2 regions of the Gilliamella sp. W8136 genome follow, and region 1 is predicted to be linked to the other one. Evidence: riboswitches for the same ligand, from Rfam matches in the RefSeq annotation. Region 1 holds a riboswitch; the other holds the start of a gene.

Region 1 (11,447 bases):
TTAAACTATGGCTGTGCTAAACCGATGATTGCCTATATTGGTTTATTTCGTACTCAAAAATCAAATTTGAGTAATTCTAGAGCAGTAAACTTAATTAATGAAGTTCTAAAATTATATCAACCAAGCAGGCATCTAGCTCACGCACTACGAGAAACAGTTAATAATATTCACGCTAAGCGTTTAACTAGTGAGTATAAACCGTTTAAAAATCATAACTACTTAAAATCTGTTTATGAATCAACTAAGCATTTATTTGCATATGTTGAACATAAAGAAGAAGACAAACCAATTCGTAGTAGTAATGAAGAGTATTTTGAACAGATGTATAGAGCCGGTATCGATTTTAATAAATTAGAAAAAAATATACCTGGTGCACTAGATTGGTATAAGAAGAAAACAGGAGCGTAAATTATGACTAAGTCTGCAATGTCTATTAAACGTCATGAATTACTAACACATGTATCATTATCTGTAGCTAACGATGCGATGGATTACGGTTTACCTGAAGATATTGCAGCACAGTTAGGTGATAGCATTGCAAATACAATTTCAGAATTATTTGGTGGTCAAAATTTCACATTCCCACGCGATTACATTTTTAAATTAAATCAGCGAGACTTGCAGATTTATGATTCATTCAAGGGTAACAATTACGCAGAACTTAGTCAAAAGTATAATATGACAGAGCGAGGCATTCGCAAGGTAATCGATCGTGTTCACAAAAGAATGATAAAAGAAAAACAACCAACCTTATTTGATTTCAACGATGCCTAATCAATTTTTAGAGCAAAAATTTTTAGGCAATTTTTTATTTCATATTTTGTAACACTTTTTCAAAAAACAATTTCATTATTTCCCTGTTTATTTTGTTATATCCCATTTATCTCATCATTCTGTTATTATTTATCATGTTCTATTTCAATATGTTTAATCACAAGGGTTAAGAACGATATTCTAGACTTTTTTTGTAAAAAAGAGTAATGTGTGCGGTTTGTCTCGTGGTTCGTGAACCTCCCACGCTAAAAAACTAAGGAAAATTATGAGTAACGTTACATTATTAGGCGATCAGTCTGTTCGCTATCCAACAACCTATAGTCCAGAAATTCTGGAAACTTTTGATAATAAACATCCCGGTAATGATTATTTTGTTAAATTTAATTGTCCGGAATTTACCAGTCTTTGTCCTATTACTGGGCAACCTGATTTTGCCACAATTTATATTTCTTATGTGCCTAACATCAAAATGGTTGAAAGCAAATCTCTTAAGCTATACCTGTTTAGCTTTCGTAATCATGGTGATTACCATGAAGATTGCATCAATATCATTATGAAAGATCTGATCAAATTAATGGATCCTAAATACATTGAAGTGTGGGGTAAATTCACACCACGTGGAGGTATTTCAATTGATCCTTATGCCAATTATGGTAAAGCTGATACTCGGTGGGAGCAAATTGCGCTCAATCGTTTAGCGAATCATGATCTTTATCCTGAAAAAGTCGATAATCGCTAATTTGTTCAATCTGACAGGAATTTTTTAATGAAAAATCGTAAAGCACTCGTGATATTTTCTGGCGGGCAAGATTCGACTACGTGTTTATTACAAGCCATTGCCGATTATGGACGTGAAAATGTTGAAACTATCAGCTTTCAATATGGTCAACGTCATAGTATTGAATTAGATAAAGCTAAATGGATTGCTGAAGATTTAGGTGTCAAGCAAACCGTTATTGATACATCGGTTATTAAACAGACGACCAATAACGCTTTGATTGACGATTCACAAGAAATTAAAGCTGCACAAGATGGCGATTATCCAAATACGTTTGTCGATGGTCGTAATATGCTGTTTTTATTGTTAGCCGGTTGTTATGCCAAACAGCAAGATATTAAAGATATTATTATCGGCGTATGTGAAACCGATTTTAGTGGTTATCCAGATTGTCGTGATATTTTTATTAAATCCATGAATGTATCTATGAATTTAGCGATGGATTATGCGTTTAATATTAAAACCCCGTTGATGTATCTTACTAAAGCTCAAACATGGGAAATGGCTGATAAATTGGGTTATCTTGATTATGTTCGTCAAAATACTCATACCTGTTATTACGGTGTAGAAGGGGGATGCGGTAAATGTCCAAGTTGTATGCTGCGTGATAAAGGTCTACAAGAATATCTGGCCAAAACTTAAAAAATATTTATCTGGGTTCTCTCACCCCATTAAAAAAGGAAACAAATATGTATTTGAACGTTCATTCACAATTGATTGAAAAACAATTTACTCGACAGCAAAAGCATAAAGCACTAGGCTGGTTAGCTTTTTTTCATATTATTGTTATTGCTTCCAGTAACTATTTGGTGCAAATTCCATTTGATATTTTTGGATTTCATACTACTTGGGGAGCCTTTACATTTCCATTTATTTTTTTAACCACTGATTTAACTATCCGTATTTTTGGTGCCAGTTTGGCAAGAAAAATTATCTTTGTGGTTATGATTCCCGCTTTACTGTTTTCATATCTGATTTCGGTTCTATTTTTCGAAACCCATTGGGTAGGTTGGTCAGCATTGACCCAATTTAATAGCTTTGTTTTTCGCATAGCATTAGCCAGTTTTGCAGCTTATTTAGTTGGGCAATTAATGGATATTACTGTTTTTAACTATTTAAGAAAAAATCAATTTTGGTGGGTAGCACCTTCAGCTTCAGCAATCTTTGGTAATGGTATAGATACTATTGTCTTTTTTGCTATTGCCTTTTACAAAAGTAGTGATGAATTTATGGCTAATCATTGGGGTGAAATTTCGTTAATGGATTATAGTTTTAAAATCTTAATTTGTGGTTTATTCTTTTTACCATTATATGGAATTATTTTGAATTTTATCTTAAAAAAATTAACTGCAAAAAAGCAATAAATCGACCAGTTTTTGCTTAATAATTCTGAAATTGTCAACATTTAGAACTTATTGATAACGCAATAAGTTCTAAATGTGAGTAATACTACTTTCCAATAATCACAGATCAACGATTCTTTCAAAAATTTAGTTGTTTACCTAAAAATTCAATTTATCTGTAAAGATATTTTGCTAAATGTTTGGTGACAGTGCATAATATCGGCAAAAAATAGTCACAACATTTAGTGAAATAAAAGGAATTGGGTGGAATCATGAGATTAATAAAACTCTTAGCTATGTTGGGTTTGTTTTTAACACTATGTGCACAAGCAAAAAACAACGAGCTAACGACAAATATAACCGCTAATCAAAAAAATAGCACAACTCAAAACTCGAGTGTTAATTCGCAATTGCATAATGTATTTAATCCAACACCAGAATTAATCGAAAAATATAAAGATAAAAAATTTGAAATTCTTGATTGTTCGGAGATGATTATTGATGGATCAAGTACTTTAGTCGTGACTTTTTCTGTTCCACTTCTTCCTAAATTAAATTTTTCAAATTTACTGAAATTAGTTGACAAGGAAACAGGTGTTGTCGATGGTGACTGGGAGTTGTCTGATAATGGTTTGGAATTAAGACATCGTTATCTTGCACCAAATCGTAAATTAGATTTAACCATTGATAAAATGTTAACGGCGATTAATAACAAGAGTTTACAATCAGTTTATGAAAAAGAATTAACCACTCGGGATCGTCAGCCATTAGTAAATTTTGCAAGTACTGGATTATTATTACCGAGTAAGTCCATGAGTGGATTACCTGTGACGACATTGAACGTTAATAAGGTCGACATAAACTTTTTTAAAATTAAGCCAGAAAAACTAAGTGATTTCTTTGATAAATTTGGCTTTATTAATATGCTATATGCTTGGCGCTCTGAAGAACTCAATAGTTATGCTGATTTAGTTTACTCGTCACGTTTTGATCTCAATCCTAAACCTAATGCCCAAGAAACTGTTTTAGTCAATCTTTCTAAAATTAGTGAACTTAAACAAGAAGGTGTTTATGTTGCGGTGATGAATGAAGCTGGAACTTACAATGAATCAAATCCAGCAACCCTATTTTCAATAAGTAATATTGGTGTTTCAGTTCATAACTACAAAAACCGTAGATTTTCGGTTATGGCTCATGGTTTAGATGATGGTAAACCTCTTGCAAATATCGAAATATCTTGTCGTTATGTAACAATAAAAGACGACGATTGTAGTGTTTCGGAAAAAACAGATAAAGATGGTTATGCTGAATTTTCTATGAATACCCATGATGACAATTGGATATTGCTTGCCAATGATGGAAAACAAACTTCATTTATATATGTCGATCGCAATGCCCTTAATTTGACTGAATTCGATTTATCCGGTACACCTTATTCTCATGCACAATTATTTGTTTTTGGTCCACGAGATCTTTATCGTCCAGATGAAACCGTCTATTTTAATGCATTATTGCGTGATGCGGATGGACAACCATTGCCTGATCAACCAATTATTGCCGATGCGATTTCAACTGATGGGCGTGTAGTTAAAAATTTTCAATTAAAAAGCAGTGCTAATACCAATGGTTTATATCAGGCAAATTTTGTCATTCCATCTGATGCGGCAACAGGTAAATGGTCAATTCGTTTTAATTTAGGAGATGATATATATCGTTATTGGTATTTCAACGTGGAAGAATTTTTGCCAGAACGTATGGCGATGGAAATAACCAGTTCGTCAGACGGTCCAATATTAAACGATGAAGATGTTAACTTTGATATCAAAGGTTGGTATTTGTATGGTGCACCAGCATCAGATAATCGCCTAAACGCAAATGTTTATTTAAAGAAAGTTGACTCCATTGCCGGATTAGCCGATTTCAAAATTGGTTCAGTGACAGATGGTAGTCTTTATAGTGAACTTGGTTCTTTTGAAGAAACATTAAATAACGATGGCTTAACCCAGCTTCATATTAAAAGGAGTAATTGGGCAAATTTACATTCTCCAGTGAAAGTAGTTTTACAAGCGAGTTTACTCGATTCAGGAGGTAGGCCGGTTACACGTTATGCAACTCAAACCATTTGGCCTGCTAATCAATTACCAGCTATCCGAGCATTGATTGGCGATTCACCTTATTATGATTGGAATACTGATAATTATTATGATCGTCCTACCGTTGATATAGGGACTAATGCGGAATTTGAAATTGCTTATGTTGATCTAGACGGTAACAAACTGGCCACAAACTCCTTAAAAACAAGATTGATTCGTGAACGTCGTGAATATTATTGGACTTGGTCAAGTGAAGATGGCTGGCAACTTAATCATAATTCCAGTGAGATTGTTATTTCGGAAGATCAGCTATCAATTGAAAAGGATAGTACGACGAAAATAAGCTATTTAACCAGTGATTATGGATCTTATCGTGTTGAAGTGATCGATGAAGCGTCTAAAGTAGTGACAAGCTTTCGCTTTTGGTCAGGTTATGATTGGGAGGATAATACACGTGGTACGAAATCAGTACGTCCCGATCAAGTTAAGTTAAGTATTGATAAACCATTTTATAATGTCGGTGATGTGGCTAAAGTCAACGTTCAAGCCCCAGTTGCAGGCTCTGGTTATATCTCTCTTGAAACGAATGATGGTATCATTTGGAAAAAAGCAATTACTGTTGGCGAAAAAGGTTTAGATGTCGATATACCAATTAAAGATTGGGGAAGACATGATATTTATATTAATGCCATGATAATCCGTCCATCAACTAATGCGGCCGTACAAACAGTAAAACGAGCAATTGGTTTACTTTATTTACCTACTGATACAACAAATCGCCATTTAAATATTTCAATAAATGCACCAAAACAAGTGAAACCAGAAAGTACTGTGCCAATTAAAATCAAAATGGATGAAAAATTTATCCAAAAAGATAAAAAAGTCACAGTGTTAGTTTCAGCTGTTGATTCTGGTGTATTAAATATTACTGATTATATTACGCCAGATCCTTATGCTGGATTTTTAGGGCGTAAACGTTATGATGTCGATATTTTTGATGTTTATGGTAAGTTAATTGAGGCTTCAGGGCGTAATGTTAACATGAGTTTTGGTGGTGATGCGATGGGCGCTGGCGGAAAAAAACCGTCTAATGAAGTTCTTATTGTTGCTCAACAATTGAAAACCATTCAGTTAAATGACCAAGGTGAGGGTGTTATTGATTTACCATTACCTAATTTTAATGGTGAATTGCGCATCATGGCGCAAGCATGGGATGACAATCGTTTTGGTAAAGCAGAAAAAACGATGAAAGTTGCCGCTCCTGTTATTGCCGAATTAACAACTCCGCGCTTTTTATCTGGGGGAGATCAAGCAGTATTAGCATTAGATCTTCATAATTTGACTGATACGACTCAAAATATGCAAGTTGAAGTATCAACGACGGGGTTAATTCATCAAAATGATGTAAAATCTATCCCTGTCAGACTTGATAGCAAACAAAAAAATATTATTCAAATTCCTGTTGTCGCAGATTATGGTTATGGTAAAGGTACTGTAAATATAAATGTGAAAGGGATTGTTATTGATGATAATTCAGATTTTGATATTCATCGTTCATGGGCTATCGGCGTAAGACCAGCCTATGCTGCAACTACAAGATATTTTGAAGTAGTGTTAGATGAAAAGAAAAGTTGGAAATTACCTGACGAAGCGTTAATGGGACTGATTGAAAATACCATTGAAGGGCAATTGGTTATCTCTAATCAACCACCACTGAATATCGCTCAATATATTAAAAGTTTATTTGCCTATCCTTATGGCTGTTTAGAACAGACAACCAGTGGCTTATTCCCATCTTTGTATGCTAACAGTGAACAGCTTGCACAGTTAGGTATTAAAACGGATTCTGATGATAAGCGCCGAGAAAAAATTCAAAAAGGCATTTCACGAATTTTATCAATGCAACGTAGTAATGGTAGTTTTGGTTTATGGAGTAATCATAGCGAAGAAGAACATTGGCTTACTGTTTATGCTACTGACTTTTTATTGCAAGCTAAAGAGCGAGGTTATCAGGTGAATGATAAAGCTCTTGATGCAGCAATGTCGCGTCTTGGTCAATATATTTATGATACTTCTGCATTTAATAATCTTTATTATGGGGATGAAAATGCACTTGAGTTTGAAAAACTCTCTATTAAAGCTTATGCGTTGATGATACTGTCTAAACAAAATAAGATTACCTCAGCGATGCGTAATGAGATTAATTATTTATCAGATAAGATCAGCAAAGATAAATCATTTATCTATAGTCCGTTACCTTTGGCTCAATTAGCCGTAAGCGCTAAGTTAAATGGTTTGACATCTGTTTATGATAAATTATTACCATTAATCTTCACTACTCCGTATAACTACAGTACATGGCGGGGTAATTATGGTACTGAGATTCGTGATCAAGCATTAATTTTATCGTTATTGATAGAAAACGACATGGACACAAAAAATCAAGCCAATTATTTAGTTAATTTATCAGAATTATTAAAAAATAAACGTTATTACTCAACTCAGGAGTTAAATTCATTATTTATTGCTGGTTGGTCATTAGAGCAACATAAAAAAGATGATAAATTTAAACTGGCAATAAATGATAGTATTGTTGATGTTAATTCAGTCTATTCTCATTCCTATAATTATGAAGTTTTAAGTCAAGGGTTATCTATCAATAATTCAGAACATGATAGACCACTTTATGCTAAATTTTCGCTTTCTGGGTATGGAAAAACGCCACCGGCACCAACATCGAAAGATGGTTTCTTCAATATTACTCGAACCTATTACGATCTACATGGCAATGAAATAAATCCATCCCAATTAGAAGTGGGTTCCATGATGGTTGTGATTTTAGATGTAACATCAAAAGAACCTGTTCATGATGCATTGATTGTTGATTACTTACCAGCTGGGTTAGAACTTGAAAATCAAAATCTTTCAAATAGTAGCGTGAATTTATCATCAATTCCTGGTGTATCTGATTTATTGAAAGATGATGATGTAAGTCAACTTAAATATCAGGAATTTAGAGATGATAGATATGTTGCTGCTGTTAATATCCAAAATTATAAGGAACGCCAAAAATATCATAAACGTGTTGCTTATTTAGTTAGAGCGGTAACAACAGGTAATTACATGATTCCTTATCCTTATGTTGAATCTATGTACCGTCCTGAACGTTTTGCAATCGGACAATCACCAGATTTGATGACGATATCTGTTCCTAATAAAGAAAGTAATTAATCAAGGGATAGTAAAAATTCCAATACTATCGCTAAGATTAACTTCATTGACTATTCCGCCAATAGCGTTGGCGGAATTTTTATTTTTTTAAAATTGTGTTGGATAATTGAATATCAATAATGAAAAAGTTCTTTTATAAATCATTTCTTTTTTTATTATTATTATCAGTTTTATTGGTCGGCAGTTTTTTTGTCTTGGATTATTTTTTTCCATTATCTATTTCGCAAAATAAAACAACACAAACCGTTGTTGCTCAAGATGAAACACCTTTATGGCGATTTGCTGATGAAAAGGGTATTTGGCGTTATTCGGTAAGCCTTGATGAAGTTCCTGATTATTATCTTGATGTGTTATTAAATTATGAGGATCGTTATTTTTATAATCATATTGGTATTAATCCGATGTCGTTATTTCGTGCTGCTTGGCAAAACATATCCAATAATAAAATTATTTCAGGCGGTAGCACCATTTCAATGCAGGTGGCTAGGTTACTCTCTCCCCATGATCGAACAATTATCGGTAAATTAAAACAAATCTTTCGGACTTTTCAACTTGAACTACATTATAGTAAAGAAGAGATTTTAACTTTATATATTAATCATGCGCCTTACGGAGGCACAATTGAGGGTATCGGAGCCGCTAGCTGGTCTTATTTTGGTAAACAACCTAAAGCATTAACTCGAAGTGAAGCAGTATTATTGGCGGTATTGCCTCAAGCACCGAGTCGATTAAGACCCGATCGATTTCCTGAAAGAGCTAAGCAAGCTCGTGACAAAGTATTAGATAGACTTGCTCAATATGATGTTTGGCCAAAAGAGTTGATTGAACAAGTTCGACGTGATGAAGTTTGGGTTTATCCACGAAAAGCACCACAGTTAGCACCATTATTGGCTTATCGTTTAAAACAGCAATATCCTAATGATAATATTATTCATTCCACTATTGATGTTTCTATTCAATATATTTTAGAAGATCTTGCTATTAATCGAAAAAAACAGCTCCCGCCTAAAACATCATTGGCAATTTTAGTGGTAGATCATGACGATATGACGGTTAAAGGATATGTTGGTTCTGCTGACTTTAATGATAAAGAGCGTTTTGGTCAAGTCGATATGATTAGAGCGTTACGCTCTCCTGGTTCTACACTCAAACCTTTCATTTATGCCTTTGCTATTGATGAAGGTATGATTCATTCTGAATCGTTACTACAAGATATTCCGCGTATTACTACCGATTATCGACCAACTAATTTTGATGAGGGTTTTCATGGGCCTGTTAGTGCTTCTGATGCATTGAGTAAATCATTAAATTTACCGGCAGTTCAATTAATTGAGTTATATGGTCCAAAAAGGTTCGCAGGAAAACTCGCGGGTATTGGTTTACCTTTATCCTCTATCGCAAATGATCCGAATATTTCCTATATATTAGGTGGTGCTTCACTTAGAATGGATAACCTTGTTAGTGCATACAGTGCATTTGCAAAGCACGGGGATGTGAGCCCCTTGCGATATACTCAATCTGATCCTTTAATTAATAAACCCTTTATCTCTGATGGTAGTGCATGGATAACACGGCAAATGTTAATTAATAGCAATTTATTAGCATATAAAACAGGAACCAGTTATGGTTATCGCGATGCTTGGGCCGTTGGTATAAATCCTCGATATTTAATAGGCATTTGGGTAGGACGCCCTGATGGTACGCCTGTTGTTGGGCAGTATGGTTCAATGTCTGCAACTCCAATTTTACAACAAGTAAATTCGATTTTGTTAAATAGAGAAAATCGTTTAAATCATCCTCTCCTTACTTATGAGAAACCTGAATCAGTCTCAAGCGCCCAAATTTGTTGGCCATCAGGGCAGCCACTTCCTGAATCTGATCCTAATTGTCATCGTCAAAAAACAGCATGGGTATTAAATAATATGTTGCCACCAACATTAAGCACCTATAGTGAATTAAAAAACAATATTTATCGTTCAGGTTGGATAAATATTTGGGTAAATGATCGCGGTGAGCGTGTAGCCGCTGATTGTATAGGAGCACAAAAAAAACAGATAGCTTTATGGCCAATTTCATTAGAAAATTGGTTGTTAACTAAAGAAAGACGACAATCTTTACTGCCCCCAATTGATAAAAAATGTCCTGTAATGGGTAAAGATATTTTTGCCTCACTTAATATTGTTGGTTTACGGGATAAACAACTCGTTAGAGCATTACCAGGCAATAATCAAGTCACGATTGATTTAATTCCTGAAGGTGGATTTGGTGAAAAATGGTGGTTTTTAGATGGTACTTTAGTGGCTAATTCAAAGGATAATGAAAAAGTCGCTTTAACTGTGACTAAAAATGGAAAACATCGTTTACTGGTATTAGATGAAAGTGGACAAATTGTCCGAATAAATTTTATGTCAGATTAATAAAGGTACATTAACATGGCGATTGAACAAACTCTCAGCATTATTAAACCTGATGCGGTAAAAAAACAGATTATTGGCGAAATTCAAACAAGAATTCACCAAGCTAAACTCGATATTATTGCTATGAAAATGGTGAGGTTAACAAAAGAACAAGCTGAAGGTTTTTATGCTGAGCATAAAGACAAGCCCTTTTTTGCTAATTTGGTAAAATTTATGATGTCTGGACCAATTGTTGTTCAAGTTTTACAAGGTGAAAATGCCATTGAACGCTACCGACAACTTATAGGACCTACAGATCTATCTAAAGCCGCTGCTGGGACTTTAAGAGCCGATTTTGCGAACAGTATGAGAGAAAACGCCGTACATGGTTCCGACTCTTTAGCATCAGCAGAACGCGAAATTGCTTATTTTTTTGTTGATAGTGAGATATTTCGTTAGGTGATTATTATTTAACAAAGAGTTATAAAACTTATGAAAATTACCTATAAACAATTAACGAGTGCAGTGGAACAAAAATTATTGACTCATCAGCAGGCAGAACAATTATGGCTGTTTTTCCAAGAACAGAATAAACATCTACCTAGCTTTCAATTTACGCATATATTGTATTATCTAGGAGGTTTGATTGCGATAGGTGCGATGTCACTATTTATGACTTTAGGTTGGGAGCATTTAGGCGGTATTGGTTTATTGTGTATTAGTGCGATTTATGCCATCACTGCACTTTGCACTGCACAATTTTTATTGAAACGTTATCATCTGATCATTCCAGCGAATATATTAATAACGTTAGTGATTGTATTAACGCCTT
Region 2 (11,447 bases), on a different contig from region 1:
ACAGCTGGTATTGCCTATAAAGACAAAACCCTCACTCTTGATTACTCATATGGTGAAGCCAAAGATTATATTAAACGTCATGCGATTGAATTTTCTTATAAACCAATGGATAAGCTTATCTTAGGTTCACAAATTTACGGCAGTACTGCCCTTAAAAATCATGACAAAATGAAAGCAAATGTTCGCGATTTTGATGATTCGGCTTGGCATTATGGCGCGGATATTGAGTGGAAAGAACCAAAATGGAGTGCCAAGTTTGGTATTGCTTATACCGATGCTAATCGTAAAGGCGCTATCGGTTATTATGGACGTCACCTAGGTAAAAACAATCGTGGACGTTATAACGGTATGGCGGCTACGGGTGCTGACTATATGCGTGATGGAGAAGTAGTATTATCAAGCATATTAAGTTATGATTTCTTTAAAGATAACACCACAGGTCTATTCCTAAACTATGGTGAATTTAACTATAAACATGAAACCCTAAAAAATGGAGAAATCAACGTGTTTAACCTCTGGAAACCATCCAGTGGAACATTTAAAAATCTATCGGTTCTGGCAAAATTTGGTTATGGTTGGTCTTATAAAACTTTGAGCAGTAAAGACATTACACCAAAATTAAGAGATGGTCGTGCTCAGCGTTCACCATCATTATCTGCAGAAACCGTTATTGATTATCGATTTAATTTGTTATAACAAAAGGACGAAACTATGAAAATCAAAAAATTTATTAAGCTTGTCAGCTTATCTGTAATTTTTTCCGCTTCAATTGCTCAAACATTTGCTGCGGATGTGAATTTATATGTAACTCGCCATGGTAAAACCATGTTCAATAACGTTCACCGCGCACAAGGTTGGTCAGATACTCCATTAACCAAACCAGGAATCGAAGTTGCCGAGCAACTTGGACGTGGTCTAAAAGATGTGAACTTTATTGCTGCTTACTCAAGCGATTTAGGTCGTGCACGCCAAACCGCTCGCATTGTTTTAGATTCAAAAGGTCAATCACTACCCGTTAATGAAATGGAAGCACTTCGTGAAACATGCTTTGGTGTATATGAAGGTGACCTTGATCCTAATATGTGGGGACCAGCAGGTAAACATTTAGGTTATCCAAGCCATAAAGAATTAATGGAAGATTTTGGAAAAGGTAAAATCAGATTAAACAAAATTATGGATGCAATTGCTGCTGTTGAAAAATCAGGTGAAGCAGAAGACTACAAAACAGTAAAAACCCGTATGCAAACTGCGTTAAAAGTAATTGCTGAATCAGCCAAAGCTAATGGTGGTGGTGATGTACTAGTGGTATCACACGGTATGGCGATCACAGCCATGGTTGAAGAATGGCTTGATACCCCGGTCAAAGGTGGATTAGGTAACGCAAGTGTTACTAAAATTCGTTATACTGATGACGGTAAATTTATTGTCGAAAGCTTGGGCGATATGAGTTATGTCGAAAAAGGTAAAGCGCTTGGCAAATAATTGTAACAAGAACTAAATACCAAAAAAAAGACTCACCTTGGTGAGTCTTTTTATTTTTAATCATTATTGAGTAAAGTCACTGTTTAAAGTCTCTTTTATGAGTAATGTTGCACAAATACTGATGATTGAAGCAACGGCAACATAATACCCCACCCAAGATAAATCACCATTTGCTACCAAATAATTGGCTATAATAGGTGCAATAGACGCCCCTAAAATACCGCCAATACTGTAAGCGGCCGAAGACCCCGTATAACGGACATTGGTTGGAAAGATTTCGGGCAAAAAAGCTCCCATAGGAGCAAACACCACCCCCATTAAAAACAGCTCAAGAGATAAATAGATCAAGACCAATAATTCTGAACCACTTGCCATAAACTGCGTCATAACTGTGCCTGATAATGCGACGAATAACAAGCCAATAACAAGCACAGGTTTACGCCCATATTTATCACTTAAGCGTGCAGAAATTGGAGTCGCTATCGCCATAAAGACAATGGCAACACATAAAAAACCTAAAAAATGACCTTTAGCAATACCCAGATATTTAGTACCATATTGCAATAAAAATGCAGTAGTTATATAAAATAAAGTATAACAACCTACCATTGAAAATGAACCTAACGCCAAAGCTTTCCAATGATGAACAAAGATGTTAAACGCAGGAACTTTAACTTGCTGTTTGCTGCGCAATGCGTTGGCAAAAATGGGACTTTCAACCAATTTTAAACGCACATATAAACCAATAATCACCAATACTGCACTTAATAAAAACGGAATTCGCCATCCCCATTGTAAAAATTGTTCATTGGAGAGTGATAAAGTGACCAACAAAAACACACCATTAGATAATAAAAAACCAATCGATGGTCCTAACTGAGGAAACATGCCAAACAATGCTCGCTTATTTTGTGGAGCATTTTCAGTTGCCAGCAATGCTGCCCCACCCCACTCACCACCCAGCCCTAATCCTTGTGCAAGTCTTAAAATACACAGTAAAAACGGCGCCCAAAAACCAATAGCATTATAGCTAGGTAATAATCCAATTCCGGCCGTTGCCACACCCATTAATATAAGAGAAAACACCAAGGTAGACTTACGCCCTATTTTGTCACCAAAGTGCCCAAATAAAATGGCGCCAATTGGACGGGCAACAAAGGCTATACCAAAAGTAGCAAAAGATTGTAACGCCTGAGCAGATGGCGAACTGTCAGGGAAAAATACCGGTCCAATAACTAAGGCAGCGGCTGTTGCATAAATATAAAAGTCATAAAACTCAATCGCTGTGCCGATAAAACTGGCTAAAGCAACACGAGACATCGAGTTAGCAGGTTTAGTGTTTGAATCCATAATCCATCCTTTCAACATTATTGTTATTTTAAAAGTCGTTAAAGACATTATAGTCAGAGTTAATACTTTTTACATATTCAATAAAAAAAGTAATAACCATAGGCATAATATAAGAAGTCGCTATAATAGAATTTGTGCACCTTTACCTAATAATTTACCTAATAAGGATAGCTATGTTTTATCTAGACACCTATTATTCACCAATGGGATTAATCACGCTTGCTAGTCAGCAAAATAAATTGGTTGGGGTTTGGATCGAAGGTCAAAAATATTTTGGGCAAATCGTAGATGCCCAAAAACAATATCAACCCAATCTACCCATCTTTAACAAGACTAAGTTGTGGCTTGACGACTACTTTAATGGTAAAAAACCGACTATTGAAACACTACCCTTAGCGCCACAGGGTACTCCTTTTCGACATTTAGTTTGGGATATTTTATGCCAAATTCCTTATGGTCAAGTGATTACCTATGGCGACATCGCAAAACAGATCATGCAAAAAACCAATACCGCAAGCATGTCAAGCCAAGCTGTTGGTGGAGCAGTTGGTCATAATCCAATATCAATCATCATTCCGTGTCATCGGGTCATTGGGGCTAAAGGTAATTTGACTGGGTATGCAGGCGGAATTGATAAAAAAATTGCCTTACTTAAATTAGAAAATATAGATACTTCTCAATTTGTTATTCCAACAAGAGGAACCGCACTTTAACTAATTAAAAAGATTAGTCTGAACTATTTTACTAACATAAGATAATCAATCAGTTTAGCTAAAATTGCTAAAAACATGGCTTATTGCGGATTAGATATTTAAGGATATAAATAAAGTGTTAGATATAAAAAATTATTTAGGATTCGAGTTAAGTGAGTATTAACAATAGTTAACATCCATTAATAGAGATATAACAGATAATAATCAGAACAATAAACGTGATGAGTATGACTTAGGCTATCACCATTAACATTTAACCTTTGAATTTATCTGTACAAAATCACTTAAGACATTATACTGGGGCATAGTTAAAAAATAGAATAATCAATCAATAACCGAATAAAATGAGAAATTTACTGCTCAGCTTATTATTAATACTATCTTTCCCTGCATTAAGTTCTATTTATGTTTATAAAGGTTACATTGCTGACAACCCAATTAGGTTATATTTAGAAACCTCATTAAATGAAGTTAATAAACATCAGGTTAATAAAGGGGTTTGGGTTTATCAAAATGATCCTGAACTACAACTTAATATTTTATCTGCTGAATGTGAATATATTCGCTCATGTACTGAAGACGATCATCCTAACTGTTTAGTTTTATATGATAATCAAGATATCTATCTCGATAATATTGCGCATAAAATAAAAGTTAAAGATTCAAGTCACTATTTTAAATTTATTAACATGCACATTGGACAAGCTGAAGACCAAAAATTTTTGCCTGAAACATTAAATGGTTATTGGTTCGATGGAAAAAATCATCAACAATACTCCGTAGTATTACACAAACAATTGGTAATCAACGACCAACCCAATACAGAATTTAATCAGATTGAGTTATTGCAATTAGAATCTCTAGACAAGCTCTATTTTACGGCCGTTTTGTCAAAGCAGAAAAACGATAAAATTAAGTTAGTTGGTATTAATGTTTACAATAAAAAAAATCATAAACTACTGCAACAAATACAAAATTTGAATTACAGTTACAACAAATTTAACAGTATTATCATGCAAGATATTAACTTTGATGGTGAACCTGATTTAGCCATTAAAAAGTATCATTCTTATGCCAGATTGGGCGATAACTATGACTATTATCTCAATGACAAAGGTAAGTTCAAAGCGACAAACTTGTGGGGAAGTGACCTCTACTTCAACAACAAAGACAAATCAGCAACTGGCACAAAAAAATGTTATGATTATGACGAAAATGAGCAAAAAATTATGATCCAAATTGATAGTGTTTATCACTATAGGAATAAACACTATATTCATAAAAAAAATCAATGCCAGACACATCATTTTAATACTAACGTAAGCCGTCAATGTACCGAAAATGAATACAATGCCTGCTTATTAAAACGAAATAATATCGATTTTGAAAATCCACACTATATAGGCGAAGACAATATATATCACAAGAATATGGCTTGGGATAAAGGTAAATTAGTCGATGGAGTTATAGATGATGATTGATTACGATGCAATTCCTAAACAACGACAATCTTATATTCACCAGTTGTTAAACGAAAATGGAAGAGTCGTAAGCGCTGATTTGATTAAATTACTGGGTGTTTCAGAGCATACCATTCGTCGAGATTAACAAAAACGGGCGCAAGATGGAATCTGCAAAAGAGTATACGGTGGTGCAGTCAGTCATTTAAAACAATCAGCAAGCTTTGAAACAAGAATGACACAAAGTGTTGCCGAAAAGTCATCCATCGCCAAGCATTGTGCTGAGTTAATCAAAGCGAACACGTGTATTTTTATTGATGCAGGTTCCACTTATTTAGCCATGGCAGAATATATCCCTAGTGACCTAGAATTAACCATTGTCACCAATTTACCGCAAATAGCATCATTACTCAGTAGTCGCACTAATCGCGAATTGATATTACTTGGCGGTAAAATAAACCCGCAAACTGGCAGTACTATGGGTTCTGAGACTGTAAATCAAATACTTAATATGGTTTTTGATCAAACCTATATAGAATACTACAACACCAAACGGATTAAAGCCAAATTAAAAGGCCTGACTCCGGTTGAATATCGAAATCAGGCCTTACAAGCCGCTTAATAAAAGTGTCCAACTATTGGGGGTCACTTCATATTAAGGTCGTTTTTTCAAGTGATATGAATATTACTGTTTAGCTACAATTTCATCACCTTGTAAATCAAGATGAATGGTTTTACCTGGAACTAACTTACCAGATAATATTTGTTGCGCTAATGGATTTTCAATCTCTTGTTGTATTGCTCGTTTTAACGGTCTTGCACCATAAATTGGATCGAAACCAACTTTAGCAAGTTGTTCTAACGCAGCATCAGAAATATCCAATTGGTAACCACGTTCATCTAAGCGTTTTTCAACGTGCGCTAATTGAATTTTCGCAATCGCTTTGATATTTTCTTGACCAAGTGGATGGAATACCACCGTTTCATCAATACGATTAATGAATTCTGGTCTAAAGTGTTTAGTTACAACCGTCATTACTAACGCTTTCATTTCATCATAGCTTAACTCAATTTGACCTTGAATCAAATCTGAACCTAAATTAGATGTCATGATAATAACGGTATTACGAAAATCAACCGTACGCCCTTGTCCATCGGTTAAGCGTCCATCATCTAATACTTGTAATAAAATATTAAAGACATCCGGATGTGCTTTTTCAACTTCATCCAACAAAATGACTGAATAAGGACGACGTCTTACGGCTTCAGTCAAATAACCGCCCTCTTCATATCCTACATATCCCGGAGGCGCACCAATTAAACGTGCTACTGAGTGCTTTTCCATAAATTCGGACATATCGATTCTGACCATTGCATCTTCGCTATCAAACATAAAGTTAGCCAAAGCTTTACAAAGTTCAGTTTTACCAACACCCGTTGGCCCCAAAAACAAGAAAGAGCCAATTGGTTTATTTGGATCAGACAATCCTGCTCGACTACGACGAATCGCATTGGCTACCGCAACAACGGCTTCGTCTTGACCAATCACACGTTTATGTAACGCATCTTCCATATGTAATAATTTATCTTTTTCACTTTCCAGCATTCTTGAAACAGGAATACCGGTTGCTTTAGATAATACTTCGGCAATCTCGTTATCGGTGACTTTATTACGCAATAACTTCATCGTCTTGCCTTCAAGCTGTGTTGCTGATGCGAGTCTTTTCTCAAGTTCTGGTATTTTGCCATATTGAAGCTCTGACATTTTATTAAGATCACCAGCACGGCGAGCTTGTTCTATTTCAGTTCGTGCTTTTTCCAACTCAGCTTTGATTGTCTGAGTACCAGAAACAGCAGCCTTCTCTGACTTCCACTCTTCTTCAAGTGACGCATACTCTTTTTCTTTCTCAGCAAGTTCATCGTTTAGCATCTCTAGTCGTTTTTTACTCGCATCATCAGACTCTTTTTTAAGCGCTTGTTGCTCAAGTTTAAGCTGAATAATACGGCGTTCAAGTCGATCTAATGATTCAGGTTTTGAATCCATTTGCATACGAATACTCGATGCAGCTTCATCAATTAAGTCAATGGCTTTATCAGGAAGCATACGATCGGAAATATAACGATGCGATAACGTTGCTGCCGCCACAATTGCCGGATCGGTAATTTGTACATGGTGATGTAATTCATAACGTTCTTTTAAACCACGCAAGATAGCAATGGTGTCTTCAACAGTTGGCTCAGCCACATACACTTTTTGGAATCGACGCTCTAAAGCGGGATCTTTTTCAATATATTGACGGTATTCATCTAACGTTGTTGCGCCAACACAATGTAATTCACCGCGGGCCAATGCAGGTTTTAACATATTACCTGCATCCATTGCGCCATCACTTTTACCTGCACCGACCATGGTATGGATTTCATCAATAAATAAAATAATGCGCCCTTCTTCTTTGGCTAAATCTTTTAAAACAGCTTTTAAGCGTTCTTCAAATTCACCTCGATATTTAGCGCCAGCAATTAAAGCTCCCATATCTAAAGACAATACGCGTTTATTACGTAATCCTTCTGGTACTTCACGGTTTACAATGCGTTGTGCAAGTCCTTCAACAATTGCGGTTTTACCCACACCAGGCTCACCGATTAACACTGGATTATTTTTAGTACGACGTTGTAATACTTGAATTGTACGGCGAATTTCTTCATCACGCCCAATTACTGGATCGAGCTTACCTTGTTCAGCACGCTCGGTTAAATCAATGGTATATTTTTTCAACGCACCACGTTGATCTTCGGCATTGGCATCGTTCACGTTATCACTTCCTCTTACTTGACTTACGGCCTGATTTAATCTGTCTTTTGTGATCCCTGATTTTTTAAGAATATCACTAAGACTACCCTTTTCGTCTAAAGCCGCTAAGATAAAGAGTTCAGACGAGATATAACTATCGCCATTTTTTTGTGCTAATTTGTCACAAAGATTTAAAACGCGGACAAATTCTTGTGATGGAATAACTTCACCACCCACGCCTTGTACTTGTGGCAATCGATCAATAGCTTGATTTAATTCTTGCTGTAACATTGCTACATTAGCACCAGCCGCTGCCAGTAAAGGCTTGACACTGCTACCTTCTTGGTTAAGCATAGCGGATAAAACATGGACTGGTTCTATATATTGATTATCTTTACCTAATGCTAATGATTGTGCATCAGCTAAAGCTTGTTGGAATTTATTAGTGAGTTTATCTAACCTCATATTAACTATCTCCTGAGCAATAGATTTGGCTTAAATGCTTTAAGCAGATAAACCATTTGCATGGTTACTAAATGAGTGTGGAAAGATAAATTTCAAGAGTTTTTTATGAAAATTTTTTACAAAAAATCGACAATAAAATTAATTTATATTCTGTTGTTGAAATAAGCAAAATATAAACGTTCAATTTTACACCGTTAGTGTAATAAATATTGCTCGGAATAACAATTGTAAGATGACAATTAAGCATTAATCCATTATATTAGCCGCTCTATTTTGTTAGGTGGTCTAACCGTGGTTCGTAATCCATCCCACGAAAAAAAACTAGGAATCATACATGTTCAAAATTGCTAAAGAATTTCAATTCGATGCTTGTCATATGTTAGACGGGCATAACAAAAAATGTCACAACCTGCACGGTCATACTTATCGCTTATTAGTCGAAATTAAAGGGGATCTAATAGATAACGGTTCTAGCGCTGATATGGTGATGGATTATGCTGATTTAAAAGCAATAGTGAAACAGCATATTGTTGATCCTCTCGATCATGCTTATCTATATAATCAAAATAATCCAAATGAGTGCCGTATTGCTTCATTATTAAAAGAGATGAATCGCAAAATCTTCGCCTTTCCTTGTCGTACAACTGCCGAAGGTATGAGTAAATTTATTTTTGATTGTCTGTCACAATATTTACCCATCTCAATGATCAAACTCTGGGAAACCCCAACGTCATACTGTGAGTATCATCGGAGCGAAAAATGACAGAATTTCGCATTGTTGAAATCTTCGAATCATTACAGGGCGAAGGTTACAATACAGGCATGCCTGCTATTTTTATTCGTTTTGCTGGTTGTAATTTAAATTGCGTTTGGTGCGATACTAACTTTCGCCAATACACCCATTTTACATTAGAGCAGTTATTGACGAAAGTTAAACAATATACGAGCAAAAACATCATTATTACTGGTGGTGAACCAACTATGGTTAAAGCGCTACCAGAGTTACTTTTACCACTAAAACAGGCTGGTTACTATATTGCTATTGAAAGTAATGGATTAGGTAAAGTCGATCCTCTAATTGACTATATCGCCCTTAGCCCTAAATTCTGCTATCAAGCACGGTATCAAAAAATCATACAACCAACTGCAAGTGAAGTGCGAATTGTTGCCGAAAACCATGCGGACTTTCTTCCTTTTTGCCAATATATTGAACAAAATATTCAAGCAAAACGTTATTATCTTTCCCCTTGCGAAAAAAATGGTGAATTTAATATGTTTGAAACAATTGAATTACTTGGCAAGATTAACCAAAACCGCAACGACAACAAGTGGCTACTCAGTATTCAAACGCACAAGTTTGCAAATATAGAGTAACCTTTTTTAATTAACTGCCAAATATAAAAAAATCAATTCAATCTATAAATTATGCTTTAAATTTTAATTGTTTAGCTTTATTATTGTCCAATATTCTTTGGGTGATGTTTATGTTTAATCGTATTTTAGTCGGATTATTTTTTTTATTCACATTGGTTCATTACGCATATGCCAATACGGCAGTTGAGTTTTACTATATAAATTGGGAAATGGTTTGTGATAATACCTTGACTTGTCGTGTGGCAGGTTTTGGTAGAGAGTTAGATGATGGTGATAGTCATATATCAATTCTACTCGAGCGCAAAGCTGGTGCAAATCAACCTATTACTGGTGGTTATTTTAAATACGAATCTTATAAATATGAAGACGATGACAAAAAAGAGCAAATACTAAAGAATCACCCAATCAGCCTAGTTATTAATAATAAAGACTTGGGTACACTAATAAAGAAACCCAATTCTATTTATCAATTAAAACCTCATCAATTAAGCGCACTCCTTAGAGTATTAAAAAAAACTGATAATGAAATTTTTTTCAAGCAAGGCGACAGATATTGGGAGTTATTTGATATAGGCTATAATGCGGTAATGTTAAAAATGGATGAAGTACAAGGCCGTATCGGTACAATTGGTGCAATAATAAAATCAGGTAAGAAAAGCGAAAATCATGTTTATAAGCCAATACCTGCTCCGGTCATAAAAAAAGGTACTGTAATTAAGTCCGATGAAAGTAAAAAACTAACATTAGACGAAGTAATAGCAATTTTTCCTGAATTTAAAACACGCTATAGTGACGAAAAAGAAGCTGACTGTTTTTCTTATGATTTAGATGATGAAGAAGATAACTTTAAACCGCATTTTTATCTATACAAATTAGATAAGAATAACGATTTATTAAAAGCTTCGTGTTTAAGAGGTGCTTATAATTTTAGTGATGCTTATTGGGTTATTCCTAAGGAAAAAATAAACAATAAAAAAATTGAGTTTGTAGTAACCAATGTATTTCCTGAATATAATAATGGTGTTATAAAAAGCGACCGTAAAATGCGAGGATTAGGTGACTGTTGGATATATGAAGAACTCACATGGAACGGGCGTAAATTCGTACCTTCTGCAAAAAACACCACTGGCTCATGTAACGGGTTTCTTGGTGGAACATGGAGACTACCGATTTTAGTTACACGAGTTGTAACTAAATAGACATAAATTAATTAATATTAGGTTTAATTTGCAAAAAATATTCATAACCCTATCCCATTTTAATTTTATGTCTACACCTAATATTTGATTTGGATTTCACCTTATAAACAAGATAATTATATATATGGCGAGTTATTTATCATACGGCATTCACTTCTAAATGGTATTGAGACTGCATCATAAAATATGAACACCTTACAAGTCTTTTATCAACCTATCGATTCTTAAAATTAAATTCAGATATTAATAAAAAGTAAAACGGTATAGACTCCTGAATATTTTTTACAAAATTAATTATAAATTATTAATATAATTAATTTATTAAAGTAAAGTTAATCAATGATTCAATCACATTAAAATCTTATTTATTATTTATCAGTATTTTTCAGTAATTGTGCAGTCGGTTATGTTTGTCAAAAAGTTTCAGGTTATGGGTATGCTTCAGTAAAATGAATTTTTAGGATTAACGATTAAAAAAAACACTGAACGAAATAGTTATAAAGAATGCATAAATTCAAATTATTTTTATCATTGTAATTCATATTTAGAATTATTGTGTCTTTATGATGAAACGGTATACACTCCTGAATATTTTTTACAAAATAAATTATAA

Evidence for each region. Region 1 has a riboswitch for preQ1 ahead of queF (preQ(1) synthase). Riboswitches for the same ligand answer to the same signal wherever they lie in the genome.
Region 2: another riboswitch for preQ1. It lies ahead of queD (6-carboxytetrahydropterin synthase QueD); the one in region 1 lies ahead of queF (preQ(1) synthase).

What each region holds. Positions count from the first base shown of each region.
Region 1 covers NZ_JACFQU010000011.1:35,706-47,152, reverse strand. The annotation lists gene H3T96_RS08670 (hypothetical protein) at 1-408, shown strand, start outside; gene H3T96_RS08665 (Mor transcription activator family protein) at 412-774, shown strand; PreQ1 riboswitch class I at 993-1,037, shown strand; gene queF (preQ(1) synthase) at 1,040-1,513, shown strand; gene queC (7-cyano-7-deazaguanine synthase QueC) at 1,541-2,194, shown strand; gene H3T96_RS08650 (7-cyano-7-deazaguanine/7-aminomethyl-7-deazaguanine transporter) at 2,242-2,916, shown strand; gene H3T96_RS08645 (alpha-2-macroglobulin) at 3,168-8,219, shown strand; gene pbpC (penicillin-binding protein 1C) at 8,339-10,636, shown strand; gene ndk (nucleoside-diphosphate kinase) at 10,652-11,074, shown strand; gene H3T96_RS08630 (DUF2157 domain-containing protein) at 11,108-11,447, shown strand, end outside.
Region 2 covers NZ_JACFQU010000013.1:1,379-12,825, reverse strand. The annotation lists gene H3T96_RS09705 (OprD family outer membrane porin) at 1-696, shown strand, start outside; gene H3T96_RS09700 (histidine phosphatase family protein) at 712-1,482, shown strand; gene H3T96_RS09695 (MFS transporter) at 1,546-2,832, opposite strand; gene H3T96_RS09690 (methylated-DNA--[protein]-cysteine S-methyltransferase) at 3,006-3,545, shown strand; gene H3T96_RS09685 (hypothetical protein) at 3,890-5,026, shown strand; gene H3T96_RS09680 (DeoR family transcriptional regulator) at 5,016-5,153, shown strand; gene H3T96_RS14850 (IS3 family transposase) at 5,241-5,627, shown strand; gene clpB (ATP-dependent chaperone ClpB) at 5,691-8,261, opposite strand; PreQ1 riboswitch class I at 8,547-8,592, shown strand; gene queD (6-carboxytetrahydropterin synthase QueD) at 8,596-9,024, shown strand; gene H3T96_RS09660 (7-carboxy-7-deazaguanine synthase QueE) at 9,021-9,635, shown strand; gene H3T96_RS09655 (DUF1176 domain-containing protein) at 9,746-10,834, shown strand.